3 regions of the Corynebacterium sp. USCH3 genome follow, and region 2 is predicted to be linked to each of the others. Evidence: predicted binding sites of a transcription regulator. Region 2 holds the regulator's gene; each other region holds the start of a gene.
The links. Region 2 encodes LexA, which represses DNA repair genes until DNA is damaged. Its sites were predicted from a motif close to CGAACANNTGTTCG; they were not measured.
Positions count from the first base shown of each region.

Region 1: the regulator LexA is predicted to act here: its motif matches at 3,162-3,175, upstream of PQI66_RS13685 (HNH endonuclease signature motif containing protein).
Region 3: the regulator LexA is predicted to act here: its motif matches at 1,595-1,608, upstream of PQI66_RS07555 (HNH endonuclease signature motif containing protein).

Region 1 is NZ_JAQPZT010000006.1:176,534-181,879, forward strand. It holds gene tgt (tRNA guanosine(34) transglycosylase Tgt) at 1-656, opposite strand, end outside; gene PQI66_RS13680 (NADP-dependent oxidoreductase) at 775-1,788, shown strand; gene PQI66_RS13685 (HNH endonuclease signature motif containing protein) at 1,879-3,090, opposite strand; gene PQI66_RS13690 (ABC1 kinase family protein) at 3,227-4,909, opposite strand; gene PQI66_RS13695 (PadR family transcriptional regulator) at 4,893-5,346, opposite strand, start outside.
Region 2 is NZ_JAQPZT010000001.1:409,495-414,840, reverse strand. It holds gene hrpA (ATP-dependent RNA helicase HrpA) at 1-1,061, shown strand, start outside; gene nrdR (transcriptional regulator NrdR) at 1,063-1,524, opposite strand; gene PQI66_RS01935 (hypothetical protein) at 1,606-2,133, opposite strand; gene lexA (transcriptional repressor LexA) at 2,396-3,142, shown strand; gene ptsP (phosphoenolpyruvate--protein phosphotransferase) at 3,211-4,929, opposite strand; gene PQI66_RS01920 (DeoR/GlpR family DNA-binding transcription regulator) at 5,108-5,346, shown strand, end outside.
Region 3 is NZ_JAQPZT010000003.1:291,403-296,748, reverse strand. It holds gene PQI66_RS07565 (hypothetical protein) at 1-35, shown strand, start outside; gene PQI66_RS07560 (hypothetical protein) at 47-1,354, shown strand; gene PQI66_RS07555 (HNH endonuclease signature motif containing protein) at 1,688-3,127, shown strand; gene PQI66_RS07550 (hypothetical protein) at 3,206-3,820, opposite strand; gene PQI66_RS07545 (hypothetical protein) at 3,829-4,836, opposite strand; gene PQI66_RS07540 (serine/threonine-protein kinase) at 5,039-5,346, opposite strand, start outside.

The sequences.
Region 1 (5,346 bases), on a different contig from region 2:
TGCTCGACCAGGCAGCGGCGGGCCCACCGGTGGGTCCGCTCCACCGACTCCTCCTGGTAGGTCCGGGTGTCGACCAGGGTGGTCAGCTCGTCGAAGGCGAACATGATGTCCGCGCCGAGTCCGTGCTGGATCTGCATCGACTTCTCCGGGGTGAACCGGTGCTTCGACCCGTCGATGATGCTGCGGAAGTCCACGCCGTCCTCGTCGACCAGGGCCATGCGCTCCTTCTTCGCCGCGCGGATGTCGCCCTCGGTGAGGTTCGCGACATCCATCGCGAGGACCTTCTTGAACCCGACGCCCAGGCTCATGACCTGGAATCCGCCGGAATCGGTGTACGTCGGGCCGTGCCAGTTCTCGAACGCCGCGACCCCGCCGGCGGTGTCCACGATGTCCTCGCCCGGCTGAAGGTAGAGGTGGTAGGCGTTCGACAGCACCGCCTCCGCACCCGTCGACCGGACCTGCTCCGGGGTCAGGGTCTTCACCGTCGCCTTCGTCGCGACGGGGATGAAGGCGGGCGTGCGTATGTCACCGTGCGGTGTGTGGATCACACCGGTGCGTCCGTGGGCGGATGCGCCGTCGACGGTGCCCACGCGGCTGCCGAGCTCGAAGGTGGTGTCGGTAGCTGTGGGGGCCGGGGGGACGGCGGACTCAGTCATGGTGGTCGAGTCTATCGGAGTCCTGTTCCCGTCCTGTGTGCCGTTGACAGGTTCGGTGGTTACCCTCGGCGGGCGGAGAAACGAACTCCGGTCCCGACCCCATCAAGGAGATGCCTCCATGACCACCGCACGCCAGATCGTCCTCGCCAGCCGCCCGGAGGGGGCGCCGACCGCGGAGAACTTCCGCACCGAGGAAGTGACGTTGCCGCAGGTCGGCGATGGTGAACTGGAACTGAAGGTGCAGTACCTCTCCCTGGACCCCTACATGCGGGGGCGGATGAGTGCGGCGAAGTCCTACGCCGCGCCCGTCCCCGTCGACGGAGTCATGACGGGGGAGACCGTCGCCGAGGTGACCGTCTCGCGTCACCCCGACTTCGAAGTCGGCGACCTCGTCCAGGCGCACACCGGGTGGTGCACCCACGCCGTGGTCCCGGCGACGCACGTCCGGACCCTGCAGACTCACGGTGCCCCGGCGACAGCCGCCCTCGGTGTGCTGGGGATGCCCGGGTTCACGGCCTACTCCGGGATGAAGGTCATCGGCCAGCCGAAGAGGGGGGAGACCGTCGCCGTCGCCGCGGCGTCCGGCCCCGTCGGCTCGATGGTCGGGCAGCTCGCCCAACTCGCCGGGGCCCGCGCCGTCGGTATTGCCGGAGGCCCGGAGAAGTGCGCTTTCGTCCGTGACGAGCTCGGTTTCGATGCGGTGGTGGACCACCGTGCCCCCGATTTCGCCGGGAAACTCGCGGAGGCCTGCCCCGACGGCGTCGACGTGTACTACGAGAACGTCGGCGGCGCGGTATGGGACGCCGTTCTTCCGCTGCTGAACAAGTTCGCCCGCGTGCCGGTGTGCGGCCTGGTCGCCCAGTACAACGCCACCGGTGTGGGGGAGCGCGACAGACTGCCGCGGGTGATGGGCACCATCCTGTCGCAGAGTCTGCTGATCCGTGGATTCATCCAGACCGAGTTCGCCGAGGAGTACTACCCGCAGTTCCTCGCTGAGATCGGGCCGAAGGTCGCCGATGGGTCGATCGCGTACCGGGAGCAGGTCGTCGACGGCTTCGACAACGCCCCCGACGCCTTCATCGGCATGCTCGAAGGCAGGAACTTCGGGAAACTCGTCATCAAGGTCGACTGAGTTACTACGGGCGTGCTGGTGTGCTCGGCGGTCAGGGGTGGTGACCGTCGAGTACGTGTGCCTGGGCCCCGCCTGCCTGTGGGGCGGGGGTCAGTCGGGGTGCCTCACCGGTGACAGTGGCCCGGCGGCGACGGTGGTGGTGTGTATCCCGCCGGGCCCGGCCCAGTGCAGTGTGACCGCGTCATCCAGACTGGTGGGGTGCCAGACTCGGGCGGTTTTCAGCATATGGTGGGTCCGGCACAGACTGATCCCGTTGGCCACACTGGTCGGCCCGTCACTTCCTGGGTCGGTGTGTGGGGAGTTGACCAGGTGGTCGTGCTCGCAGCCGTCAGCGGGCACCAGGCAGCCGGGGAAGCGGCAGTGCCCGTCGCGGCCCTGGATCCAGGCTTTCTGCACGGTGGTGAACCGGTAGGCGGTGGTATCGGGGATCTCCGCAGCCTCGGGCAGTTCGCGTACCCGGGTTGCCAGGGCGGTGAGTTCTGCGCCGGTGGTGGGGCTGGCCCATCCGCTGCCCAGGATGTAGCACGGCTGGTCCGGGTGGGTCTGGTAGGCGTTCACGGTGACGGTCAACTGGTCACGGTGTCCGCCGAGCAGGCTGAGGACGACCTGCCCACGGCAGTGGGCCATCACCGGCGCTGACGGGGTCTGCGGGACAACCTGGGTCCTCTCCGTCTTCTCTGTCATTGTTTCCCGGCGGATCTCCAGGGCTGCGGTGCTGATCGCCGACCACACCGCCTCGGCGGTGAGCTGACTGCCGCAGTCCAGGGTCAGCCGGGTGCCCCGGCGGGTCAACGACACAGCGCCGGCCTCTTGTGTCTCGGTGGTCTCCACGATCAGTGGGGCCACTCGGCACAGGACTTCGTCGGTGACGTCGGCCAGGGCGGTGTGGCAGGTGATGCCGGTGTTTTGGATCCAGTTGGCCACACCCAGGGCGACAGCGGCATCGACAGCGTCGACGGTGGTGGGTATCTGTGCTCCGGTGGTGGCCAGGGCGCGGGTGTGCCGGTTGATCCGGGTCCAGATAGCATCCAGGTGATCGACCGAATAGCGCCCGTCGGTGCGTAGGGAGGAGAACAGGTCGGGCATGCGTGCCGCCAGGTCGGCGGCGTGGGTGTAGCGGTGGGCTTCGCGCGGTGTTCTGCGTCGTACGGCCAGGGCGGTGGAGTGACGGGTGTCTTCTGGGATGGTGGTCAAAAAGGCCACCAGGTCGAGTTCGGCGGTGTTGACCGCCACGGCGTACTGGTTGGCCAGGGTGGTGTAGGTCTTGCCGGTGGTGGGTTCGGTGGTGTGGGTGCTGGTCATGGTGTCCCCTCCTCGGATACGAACACTGTATCGCAGAGGGCCGACACGAAAACCGGAAGAACGTCCTTTATCGAACGTGTGTTCTATTCACTGCGGCGGATGCCGTGTGGGCGTGGCCACCGACGGTCGTGGGGGGTCAGCCCGCCCCGCGACCGCCGACCAGTGCGTAGAGCAACGGCAGGACGGAGACGACCATCATGGCCGTGCCGACTGCCGGGACGCTGCCGCGGAGTACCGCGCCGGCAATGACCAGTCCGACGAAGATGATCGCGGCGACGACACGTACCGCCGCACGTTCCAGACGTTTGAGTTGCCGCTCGACCTGCGGGGTATTGACGGACAGGTCGCCGCTCTCGATCATGGTGATCGCGTTGTCCAGGCGTCGGGGCAGGCGGCCGAGCACCCGGGCCGTGGTCGCCGTCGTCGTGAGCGCACGACGTGCCAGGTCCTTCGCCGAGGAACCGGCCCGCTCCCGGATCAGTCGCGCCGCGAAGGGCTCTACCGAATCCCAGATGTTGAACCGGGGGTCCAGGGTGGAGCACAGCCCGGAGAGCATCGACACCGCCCGCATGATCAGCAGGAAGTTCTCCGGGAGCTGGAACGGCAGCGAGCGGATGACATCACGGAACCGCCGGGCGAAGTCCTCGAACTCCCGGGGGTCGACGTGCTGCAGGTCCATCACCCCCATCCCGCCGAAGCGGGCGAAGAGCTCGGTCACCGCCACCTGCAGTTCCGCGGTGTCCGCGGTCGGGAGCAGTACCCCGAGCTGCTTCATCGCGGCCACCATGCCGGCCCCGTCCTGCATGCCGACGGCGACGACGAGGTCCTGCAGGTGCGCCTTGAGTTCATCGTCCACGGTGCCGGTCATCCCGAAGTCGATGAAGGTCAGACGGAAGTCACCTCTCCCACCGGTGGGAGTGACGAAGATGTTCCCCGGGTGGGGGTCGGCGTGGAAGTGACCGGTCTCGAAGAGCTGGGTGAACATCGACGCGGCGAGTCGCTCTGCCACGTCCGACGGGTCGATGCCTGCCGTACACAGGCCGGCGGTGTCGCTGATCTTGATCGCCGTGACGTCCTGCAGCGTGAGGACGCGACGGACGCTGCGTTCCCACACGACCTGCGGTGCGTCCGTGCCACCGGACAACTCCGTGCGGAAGGCTTCGGCCTCCGCCGCCTCGTGCAGGTAGTCGATCTCCTCGTAGCTGGTGCGGGCGAACTCCTCGACCAGGGCGGGGACGTCGGCGCGGGCGGCGATGAACCGGATCCGCGACAGCCAGCCGGCGATGCGCCGTAGCGCGGCCAGGTCGACCTCCACGATGTCGGCGATACCCGGCCGCTGGATCTTCACGACGACGTCGGTGACACCGGCCTCCGCGGCGTCGGTGGCCCGCAGCCGGGCCTTGTACGCCTGACCCAGGGACGCGGCGGCCAGGGGCTCCGACGAGATCGCCTCGAAGGCGTGGTCGAGCGGCATCCCGAGTTCGGACTCCGCGAGCCGGCGCATGGCGGCGAACCCCTCCGCCGGCACCTTGTCCTGCAGTTCGGCGAGCTCACCGGTGACACCGGCAGGAAGGATGTCGATCCGGGTCGACATGAACTGGCCGACCTTGATCATCAACCCGCCGAGACCGAGGGCCAGCGAGCGGAATCTCGCGGCGGCGCGGATGAGCCGCTGCTCCTGACCACGCTGGCTGAGTCTGCGCAGTCCGAGACGTGGCAGCACCAGCTCGAACCACCACATCTGTACCATCAGCCGCACACCGAAGGCGGTGATGCGCCGGTAGCGGCGGCGGAGGTGCCGGTCAGTCGTCGTCGCCACCGTGGTCCTCGGCGAGGATGCCGTAGATCTTCCGGCGGGTCTCGTCGAGCAGCTCGGTGGCACGACGTCGCTGGTCCTCGGTGCCGCTGATGCCGATCTGGTGCACCGCCTGCCCCAGCTTCACCCCGGACTTCGGCAGCTCGCCACGACCGTCGAACAGCCGGGAGAAGGCGTCCCACGGTGTCTGGGTGCCGTCATCCTCGGAGCCCCCGGACTCATTGGCCTCGGCCTGTCCGGCGTCGGTCAGGGTGTAGGTGCGACGGCCGTCCGACTCCGCCACGGTGGCCAGCCCGTCGTCGACGAGGAGCTGGAGCTCCGGGTAGATGTCCGCGGCGCCGGGGGCGTCGCTGCCGTCCTGCTCCGCGATTTCGCGGACGACCTGGCCCCCGTGCCGGGGCCCGCGGGAGAGGACGTCGAGGACCGCGGCGTGCACGCTG
Region 2 (5,346 bases):
CGACGTCCAAGGACCTCAGCGAATTGCAGGAGTCGCTGTCCGGTGAGATCACCCAGTCCATCGCCTCCGCGACAGCCAGGTCGTCCCGACAGCCTGCAGAGGGGAAGCCAAGTCCCCTCGATTCCGCAGCACACCGGAGCACAACGCGGGCGTCGTCAAAGACTGCTCGTCCGGCCGGCGACGCGGGGGTTCTCGCCCGGGCAGACAGCTGGACTGTGGACGGCATCGGCGTGATCCCGGAATCGGTGGAGACCGTCGTCGACGGACAGACGACCTCAGCCTACCCCGCGCTGGTCACCCCCGGCACGGGCAGTGGCGGCGGAGTGCTCCTCAAGGCGTTCCCCACGGCGCAGGCCGCCGCGGGGCAGCAGTTCTCGACGGTGCTGGACATGATGGTGTCGGCCTGCCAGGTCTCTGCCAAGCAGATGGTGAAGGGCCTTCCACTCCGTCAACGAGTCGCGGTGGACACCTATCCGCACGGCGGGCCGGATGCGCTCGTCGACGACAGCCGGGTACTGGCCTGTCGGGAACTCCTGCAACGGTACGGGCCGGTCATCCGGAACCCGCAGCGCTGTGAGGAAGCCGTGGAAGCCGCCAGAGAACGTGGCCCGGGCCTCGTCCGCCAGGTGATGGTTGCGGTCGCTCCAGCGGCGTTGGCGGTGTCGGATATGTCGCAGGAGCTGGACTCCTGGGACGGCGAGGGCATCGTGGACATGAGGCGGCAACTGGACTTCTTCCTCGGGCCCCACAGCGTGGCGAAGAACGGGGTCGAGCACCTGCGTCACATCCCGCGTTACGTCGAGGCGATGAAATCCCGCCTGTCGATGATGGAGTCGGATCCGGACCGGGAGGCGGCTCTCGACGACCAGGTCAGGGAATGCACGGAGGCCATCGAACGGACCAGGCAACGTCTGCCGGCGAGCCGGGCGGCGTCCCCCCAGTTCAAGGACGTCCAGTGGTTGGTCGAAGAGCTTCGGGTATCCCTCTACGCCCAACATCTCGGGACGTCCCGCCCTGCCAGTGCAGCGCGCGTGACGAAGGCACTGGCGAAGATCCGCTGACTCAGTCGGCCGTGCTCCCCCGGTGGTCCCGGAGGTCGCGGATCTCCCGTTCGAAATCCTCCGTGGACCGGAACGACTTGTACACGGAGGCGAACCTCAGGTAGGCCACCTCATTGAGGTTACGGAGTGGCTCGAGGATGGCCAGTCCGATGTCGTCTGCGGCGACCTGGGAACCATGGGAAGCCCGCAGCGACTGCTCAACGTCATGAGCGAGGATCTTGAGGTCGTCGGTGGAGACCTCGAGGCCCTGACACGCCCGCCCCACACCCCGGATGACCTTGTCCCGACGGAATTCCTCGGTCACCCCGCTTCGCTTGGTGACCAGAAGCACCGACCGCTCGAGGGTGGTGAACCTGGTCTTGCAGGAAACACACTCGCGACGTCGTCGGATGGCGGAACCGGATTCCACCGTACGTGAATCCACGACCCGGGAGTCTTCGGAACGGCAGGCGGGACAGAGCACAGGGGACTTCCTTCGGGACGGTCGACGAAACACTACGGCCCCGTATGCTACCCGTTGCGCCACATCTCGATGACTGTCCGGTCAGTACACCGGAACCACGACATCGCGGGTCGACGGCACGCCCGAGGGCCGTCCGCTCGCATCACCGATCCCGGTGACATCGTTGAGCGACGCAATACGTGCCACCGCGTCACCGACCGAAGCGCCGGGAACATGCTGCCGGGCGATGTCGGCGAGGGTGGCGCTGTCGTCCACCGTCACCGTCGCCGTCCCACTCGGTGTCACCGGTTCAACGGCGTGATCGGTGAGTGCCGGGGATGCGGCGAGCATGAGAACCAGCGACGCCAGTGACAGCAGCGTGACACCGGGCGAACCGACGACAGAGGACATCCGTCTGCGCATCCGGAGCCTCCGCGGGACAGACTCGAACGGACGTTCCTCACGACCCTGGGAGTGGGCACGCCGGGCGACCTGGACGGCGGACGGGTGACGTGTGGCGCCGTGGCCCCAGGTGTTCGATCGACTGGCCTCGTCGACGGCCGACCACTGCGGACGGCGGTAGACGGGACGATGGACGACGCTCCGGCGCCGGACCGACGTAGTGCTCATGACAACCCTCTTTCCGTGGTAGTGAACCTGATTCGCGGAATATGATAGGACCATGACAGCAGCGCGGCCGGACACCGTCGCTCACCGTAGCCGCAATCTTCGTCCGTGTGTTCGAACAACTCTTGATGCTGCCGACGCTAGCACGGGTGTTCGATGTTGTCCACAAAAACCTCGGCGTTATCGAACACCTTGATGAACGATGTCGGTCCGGTGATGTAGGGTCGAAACTACGACCGGTACAACAAGACCAGGAGTGGGTCAGATGTCAGAGAAACAGAATTCCTCCAGCGGGGCGGCGCCGGGAGGCCGGAAGCGGTCCTCCCCCTCCACCAGCAGCGCATCGGGAGACGACAAGGGCAGGGAGAAGCTCTCGGAGCGGCAGCGCCGGATCATGGACGTGATCAAGGACGCCACAAGGTTCCGCGGCTACCCGCCGAGCATCCGCGAGATCTGCGACGCGGTGGGGCTCAACTCCACGTCGTCGGTGTCCTACCACCTGCGGGAACTCGAGAGGAAAGGGTATCTCCGGCGCGAGGACAACAAGCCACGTGCCGTCGACATCAGGGACTTCGATGACGACACCCCGACCCGTCCCGGGCCGAAGCCTGCCGCCCCGGGCCCGGCGGGCATGCCGTCCCCCTCGTTCGTCCCCGTGGTCGGTCAGATCGCCGCAGGATCCCCGATCCTGGCTGAAGAGCACGTGGAAGCGCATTTCCCGCTGCCGCAGGAACTGGTCGGCGGAGGTGAGCTGTTCCTCCTCCAGGTGGTCGGTGAGTCGATGCGGGACGCAGGTATCTTCAACGGCGACTGGGTGGCCGTGCGCTCACAGAAAGTCGCCGAGCTCGGCGACTTCGTCGCGGCGATGATCGACGGGGAAGCGACGGTCAAGGAGTTCCAGAAGGACGGTTCGGGGGTCTGGCTCCTCCCCCACAATGACCTGTTCGAACCCATCCCGGGCGATAACGCCGACATCCTCGGCCGGGTCGTCGCCGTACTCCGCAAGATCTGACCGCAGTCCCGGCGCCCTCCGTCGCCCCGGGCGACTCGTGCGGTCGTGTTTGTTGCCCCGGGGTGGTACTAGAGTCCGAGAACGGCGGCCGCAGCCGCCTTCGCCTCCTCTGCTCCGTCTGCGTCAAGTGCGGCCGCAGCCATTTCACGGCAGACCGCGAAATCAACCTCACCCAACTGAGCTCCGACTGCGGCCAGTGCCGGAGGAGCGGCCGACAGCGACGTCACTCCGAGTCCTGCCAGCACACAGGCCAGCAGGGGATCAGCCGCCGCCTCACCGCAGACGCCGACCGCTGTCCTGGTGACCGCGCCGGCACGGCAGGTGGTGTGCACCAGTCGCAGAACCGCAGGTTGCCAGGGGTCCGTGAGATGTGCGAGAGAGGCCGACATTCGGTCGGCAGCCATCGTGTACTGGGTAAGGTCGTTCGTGCCGATGGACACGAAGTCCAGGTACGGCATCATCTTGTCGGCCATCAGCGCCGCGGCGGGGACCTCGATCATCGCCCCGGCGACGAGCCCCCGCTCGTGACACAGTTCAGCGAACCACTGCGCCTCGTAGACAGTCGCCACCATCGGCGCCATGACCCAGGTCTGTGCCGTCGACTGGTCACGCCCCGACTTCTTCAGAGCCAAGGCGATACCGTCGAGCTGACGCTCCAGGAGTTCCTGGTTAGTCCGGGCGATCCGGAGCCCGCGCACGCCCAGCGCAGGATTCTCCTCCGTCTCCGCCATCACGTAGGGCACCGGCTTGTCGGACCCCGCATCAAGGGTACGGACCACGACCTTTCCCTCCGGGAAGGCGCTCAGCACCTCTGCGTAGCGCTCCGCCTGCTCCTCCACCGAGGGTTCGGTGGTCTCGCTGAGAAAACCGAGCTCGGTCCGGAAGAGGCCGATACCTTCAGCGACCGATTCCGCCGCCTGGCGCGCCGCCGCACCGTCCTGCACGTTGGCGAGCAGCTGGACGCGGTGCCCGTCCCGGGTCTCTGCGGGGCCGTGCCAGCCGCGGACCTTCGATGCCAGTTCCGCGGCCGCCGTGACCCTCCGGTCGACATCCGAGGGATCGACCCCCGTCTCCACCGTGCCGGAGGCTGCGTCAATCAGGACCTCGGTGTCCGCCGGGATGCTGCGCAACTGCGTCCCAACCGCGACGACACAGGGGATGTCGAGCTGACGGGCGATGATCGCGGTATGGCTGGTCGCCCCGCCCTTCTCAGTGACCACGGCGATGATCAGCTCGGGGTCCAGCGTCGCTGTGTCCGCCGGTGCCAGGTCATCGGCGAAGAGGACGTGAGGCGAGTCGACGTCGGGAATGCCCGGCTCAGGTTCACCACGCAGCTCGGCGATGACGCGGTCACGGACGTCCATGAGGTCGGTGACACGTTCCGCCATCACCCCGCCAGCCTTGAGGAACATCTCGACGAAGTCGTCGGTGGCCTGTTTGACCGCGTAGAGGTTCGTCTGCCCCGCGTTGACCGACTTGCGGACCTTCTTGGCCCAGGCCCGGTCACGGGCGATGGCGACCGTCGCCTCAAGCACCTGACGTGCATTGCCCTCGACCGTGGTGGCCCGGCCGCTGAGCCGGTCGGCGACGGTGTCGACCGCCTGTGTGAACGCCGCGAACTCTGCCTCGCGCTCTCCCTCGGCGACCGTCTTGTCCGGACCTGGGAGCTCAGGGCGGTCCGTCACCCAGGTCACCGGAGCGAAGACGGTGCCCGGGACGACCGACTTTCCCTTCAGCACAACGGGCCCGCCGTCGGTCGCGGGGGCGGAGGAATTCGTGTCTGCCATAGTGTCTGGTCTCCCACAAGTATTCAGAACATCTGAAAAGACATCGGTGGACGGAAAAAGGTTGCCGCCTACACTACCCTTTCCGCGCCCGGCCTCGGCCCCGGCCGGGGTCAGGGCGACGGCGCCACTCACCCCCGAATCGGACCCGGAACCACACCGACCCCATAGAATGCAGGACATGAACTCTGAGGAACGTCGTCGCCAGATCGCCTCGCTGACCGCGGTCAACGGGCGCGTCACCGTGGTCGAGCTCGCAGAACGATTCACCGTCACCCCCGAGACCATTCGTCGGGACCTCACCGTGCTCGACAATGACGGAGCGCTGCACCGGGTGCACGGCGGGGCCGTACCGACCAACACCTTCCAGACCCGCGAGACGCCGATCGAGCTCCGCAGCACGACATCGACCGAAGCGAA
Region 3 (5,346 bases), on a different contig from region 2:
GTGCGGTCATCGACCACGGTCGTCCTTCCCGCTAAAATCTGACGTCATGGCAGACAACGGAATCGTCACCCTCGAGCTCGAGACAACCGCCGGCACGTACTACACGCTCTGGGCCCCGGGCTGGGTCTCCCGTGGCGAACAGTGGCAGGCATTCCTCGGCGACGACTCCGGGGTTTTCGCGTTCGAGTCGCCCGCCGCGCTCCTTGCCTGCATCACGGCGTCCTCCGCACACGACTTGGCTTCGCACCCCGACTGGCGGGCGTTCATGGACGGTGCCGAGACCAAGGTGACGCCCCGCAAGGGTGGCACGATCAACCTCGTCGAGCTGCCGGACAACCTCGCCGGCCGTCCTTCCTTCGAGAACACCCGGACGGTCTCCAACGCCTTCCAGGTCCTGCGGTCCTTCGGGACGGTGTGCGGAATCGACCGGATCAACCGGTGGTTCCGGTCCTACTCCGTACTGTCCAACGTCAGCCGGGGCCAGGACCACTACGCCGGCGAGAACGGGCTCGCCGAGTGGTCGAGCGTGGGGTACACGGTGCGCGACAACTGGGTGGAACTGCTCGACGCCGTCGACGCCGCCCTGGTCACCCCCGACCTCGGGGAGGATGCCGACCGCCTCGTCGCGGAGGCCCAGGAACGCATCGACGCGGCGGACGCCGCAGCGACCGCGGTCACCCCGGACGCCCCGGACACGTCCTCGCTGGACGAGGCGGACGTGACCGGACCGGCAGGATCGGCGGCCGCGTCCTCCCCCGCAGACGGCGCCGACGAGACCGGCGACGCGGACAACGACCCGTACGACTCCACCCCGTGGGGCAACGCCGGCATCGACCCGATCCGGGTCACGGTGGACGGGACCACCGTCTACACACTGCGGTGCTACGTGGGGAACCGCTCCCCGGTCTTCCTCGGCCACCGCGGCGAGATCAACACCTTCACCTCGGCACGCTCCCTGGTGCGCTGGATGGTCGACGCGAAGGACCATGACCTCGCCGACATGGAGACCTGGGGTGACCTGGTGACACTCGCCAACGCCGGCGAGCTCGAGGTCGACGTCCACCCGTCCAACGTCTACGGGTTCACCGGCCTGCACGGCGACATCGCCGCCGGCGTGGACGTCGTGGACACCGAGCAACTCGGCCGGGCGTACGAGCTGCTCGCCGACGCCGCCGACTGGGCCCAGGACGACGGCGTCAACAAGGTTCTTCTCGCCTACCCCCGTCTCCAGGACTACATCGCCTACATGCTCGGGTCGCCGTCGGCGGCGACGCCGACCGCCCCCTTCGACGAGGAGGCGAACGGCTGGACCCAGCTGGAGGAGAACCTGACCGCCCGCTTCACGAAGTTCTGACGGTGTTCTGACGGTGTTCTGACGGTGTTCTGACGGCTCACGGCGCCCACGCCGTGGCGTCGTAGCCGAAGCGCCCGGCGCAACACCTGCGTCGGGCCGGGGACACGGAGTTGTCCGGCCGGGGGTCGGATGACATCTGTCCATGTTCCGCCGCCTTCCGGGTGCCCCACGGCACTGCTGGCCTCGTTCTGTCATGTCCCGTCCCAGGGAGCACTAGTGACGGCACCGAAAATGTCTTGACGAACAAACATTCGAACGGTATCGTCGACATCGCGGAGATGATGTATGTAGGGCGGGACTACGAGAACACATGTTCACCGGGAGGGGGAGACGATGTCGCAGCAACATCCACCGCTGCCACCGGTCGGTTCCACAGCGGACCTCCTGGAGGCACTGTCCCGGCTGGACTCCGCCGTGGAGGACATCATCGCACACGGCCCGGACACCTGGTCACGCCTCGAGGAGCAGGACAGGCTGCGGGCTGTCGCGGAGATGGAGCGCAGCCGCAAGAAGCTGACGGTGGCGGATGCCGCGTTCCTGCAGAGCCACCAGGCCGCGCTTCCCGTCGGTACACAGCGACAGGCACGCGCCGTCAGCAGGATCCTCACCACGACCGTGCGGGACGCACGTAGCCGGATCGCCGCCTGGTCCCGTATCGCCGAACGACCTGACCCCTGGAGTGCGGACCCCGCCGCACCACACGCGGACCACATGCCGCAGGTGACCGCGCTGGTTGCCGAAGGAGGTCTTGACGCCGAAGGGGTGGAGAAAGCGGACCGGCAGATCCGTGCACTCCCCGCCGACGTCCAGGCGGATGTCACCCGAGCGGCCGACGGACCGATCGCCGACCTCGGCAGGAAGCAGGGGCCGGACGTCCTCGACGCACTGCGCACCTTCCTGCTCGACCTCGTCGGCGTGGATGAGCCCTACACCGAGAAAGACCACCAGCGCATGCGGTCCTTCACACTCGGGAGACAGGGCGCGGACGGCATGACACCGGTCCGGGGGACACTCACACCGGAACTCGCCGCGTCCATGCAACGACTGATGGCGGACTACGCCAGGACCGGCGACCTGATCGCAGACACCGACGGCGCCGACGGCGCCGCCAACACCACCGTCGACGACCGTACGCCCGAGCAGCGTCGGCACGACGCGCTTGCCGCGGCAGTCCACGCCGGCTACGGGCGTGGCCGTGCACTGACCCCGGGCCGCGGAGCGACCACCATCGTCGCCGTCATGCCGGTCGAGCAACTCGTCAACCGGACAGGCACCGCACTGACCGACGTCGGCACGCACGTCCCCGCGACGACGCTGCTCAACGACGCCTCCACCGTGGAAACCTACCTGCAGATCCTCGACGTCGAGGGACGCACGCTGAATTTCGGACGGTCCCGGCGACTCGCGAACCTCGACCAGTACCTCGCGCTCGTCGGAGAGGAAGGCATCAGTTCCGCCCCGGGCTCCGACGCCGCTCCCGCACACTGCCACGTCCACCACATCGACGGATGGAGCCACGGAGGTGCGACGGACCTCGACAACCTGACCCTCGTCTCCCCTGGCATGCACGCCCAGGTGGACGACTCCCGTGGACAGGCAGACCGGTGGTGGACCGTCGCGGCACCCCGGGGAACCGGACGCCGGGTCCACTGGATCCCGCCTTCCACCGTGGACCCGAAACGACGTCCCGTCCACAACGACCACCCCACGACCCGGCGTCACCCGGGCGATGGCCGACGGCGACAGTTCCGCGAAACCGACACCCCACCGTGACCGCTGCCGTACGTCACGACGACTATCACGCAGCACCCTGACACCGTGACGGTGTCAGGGCCGGTGGTGATGGCACCGCTACCGGTCAGCAGCGTCACGGGCAGCGGTCGGCAGCCACGGGTATCCGGACCGGGCGGCGACGTATCCGCCGAACACGAACAGCAGCATGCCGGTCACCAGCACGACGAACACCCCGGGGCCCGTCGACGTGGCGATCGAGTCGAGGACCGACCGGATGAGGGCGGCCCCCTGCTCCCCCACGCCTTCCGCATCGTGGTCGAACACCCGGTCCACGAGCCCCATCCCGCTCATCAGGCCGTAGACCGCATACGCAGCGAACCCTGCACCGGTGGCGGCCACGACCACCGCGGCGATACGCCGGAGCGCAGTGAACGCGATGAGCACTGCGCTCACCAGAGCAAGGAAAAGCAGCACCACCGCGATCGAGAGAACCGTCGGCTCGACCCAGTTCTCCCGGAAGGCAGGGGCACCGAACGCCCTCGTCACAACGCCGAAACCGGAGATCCGGAACATCATGTCGGCATCGCCGGTGTCCGCTGAACCGGCGCCGACGACCGCCCGTGCCCACGGCAGTGCCAGGCCCACGAGCGTCGCGAGCGAGAGCAGCACCGTGATGACCGCGGCGATCAGCGGATGAGTCACCACAGCGTGCACATACCGTGGTCTCGGCATGGCGCGGCCTACTTCTCCGTCGGCTTGTCCGGCGCCACGATCTTCCGCACTCCCCAGACAATCTCGTTGATGCTGACCCAGGCCGCCACGTGGGCGAGGGTGAACAGCGTAGCCTTCAGCACCGAGAGTCCGGAGCCCATGTCATTCGGGTCAGCGGTGAGCAGAACGATGAGCGGGTAGATCATCCCCACCACGATGACAGCGAGAATCGCGAGGTAGACCTTCGACTCGCTGCGGCTGCGGCCTCCGACACCCCAGGTGCTCATGTCCAGCTGAGCAGAAGGCCCCTCCTGCCGCGGCCCCTGCTGCTGATGCTGGGGCTGGGAGAACTGGGTGGGCTGCTGCCAGGCGTTCTGCGTCGGCGCCTGGTGAACGGACCCGTCGCCGGTGGTGGGGTCGGCACCTGCGCCAGCGTCCGGAACGACGCGGTCGGGCTCACCCGGACCACCGGACGCCACGTCGCCGTAAGTCAGGTGGTCGCCGGACGTCAGCTCACCGGGAGTCTGGTCACCGGGGGACACGGAGTACGGGAGACCGACCTCCGGAACCGCGGCGTTCACCCGCGTCGCCTCCAGGTCGTCCGACGACGCGTAGGTGTCGTCGACCCTCTGCGCGCGAGTCACGTCGGCGGAAGGCCCGGCAGGCTCCGGCTGCTCGAGCCCGCCCTCCGCGTCCGGCGTCGCAGAGGACGGGGAGGCCTCAAAGGACGGGGAGCCACCCATGACCCCGGGCCGGGCACCGAGAGGACCAGGCGTCCGGGAGTCTGCCAGGTCATGCAGCCACCGGATGTTCACCACGTCGTCCTCCGGACCGTAGAGGGCGGCCTCGTAGGTGTCGCGCTTGTAGGGGTCGCCCAGGATCGCACGGGCCGTCTCCACCTGGTCGAGTTCCGGGGAATCATCACTGTACCCCTGGTTCCGCAGGTCAGCGGCTCGGGATCCGAGAACCTCCGCCATCTCGTACGGCGGCATGTCCTTGTCGAGCTGGAGTTCGGTGTAGAGGTCGTAGTTCGCCATGGGGGTCCTTGTCGTCCTTGTCTCTGTGGAGAAGCTCCCGGGAAAACACGCCCCGGGAACCGCGCTGAAGCATTGAGGAGCGTTCAGGGGCACCTTAATACATCAGGCGGATGCCCGGACACCTGCGTGCTCACCGGCGTGGCCGGCCGTACAGGATCCATCGGCCCCGGAGGTCTCCTGTTACCGGTGGACCGGGACGGGATCAGCAGACGGGAATGGTCCCCACCACGTCAGTGGCCGAGACCGAGGCATCGACCGTCTGCCCGGTCAGCAGCATGGCGTAGCGTGTCCGGTCGCCACTGTCGGGGAAGACGCTCATCGCCCCGCCGGGCTCCGTCGCCTCGGCCACCCGGATTCGGCAGCCGTCCGCCTCCAACGGCTGGAGACCGCCGGCGGGAACGTAGGCGGACCGGGCGTCCTCGCTCCCGAAGTCGACGACAGCGAGAGTCAACGCGTCGCTGTGGCAGGTGACCCTGGCGGTCTCCGCACCGTGTGGCTCGGCACCGTCAC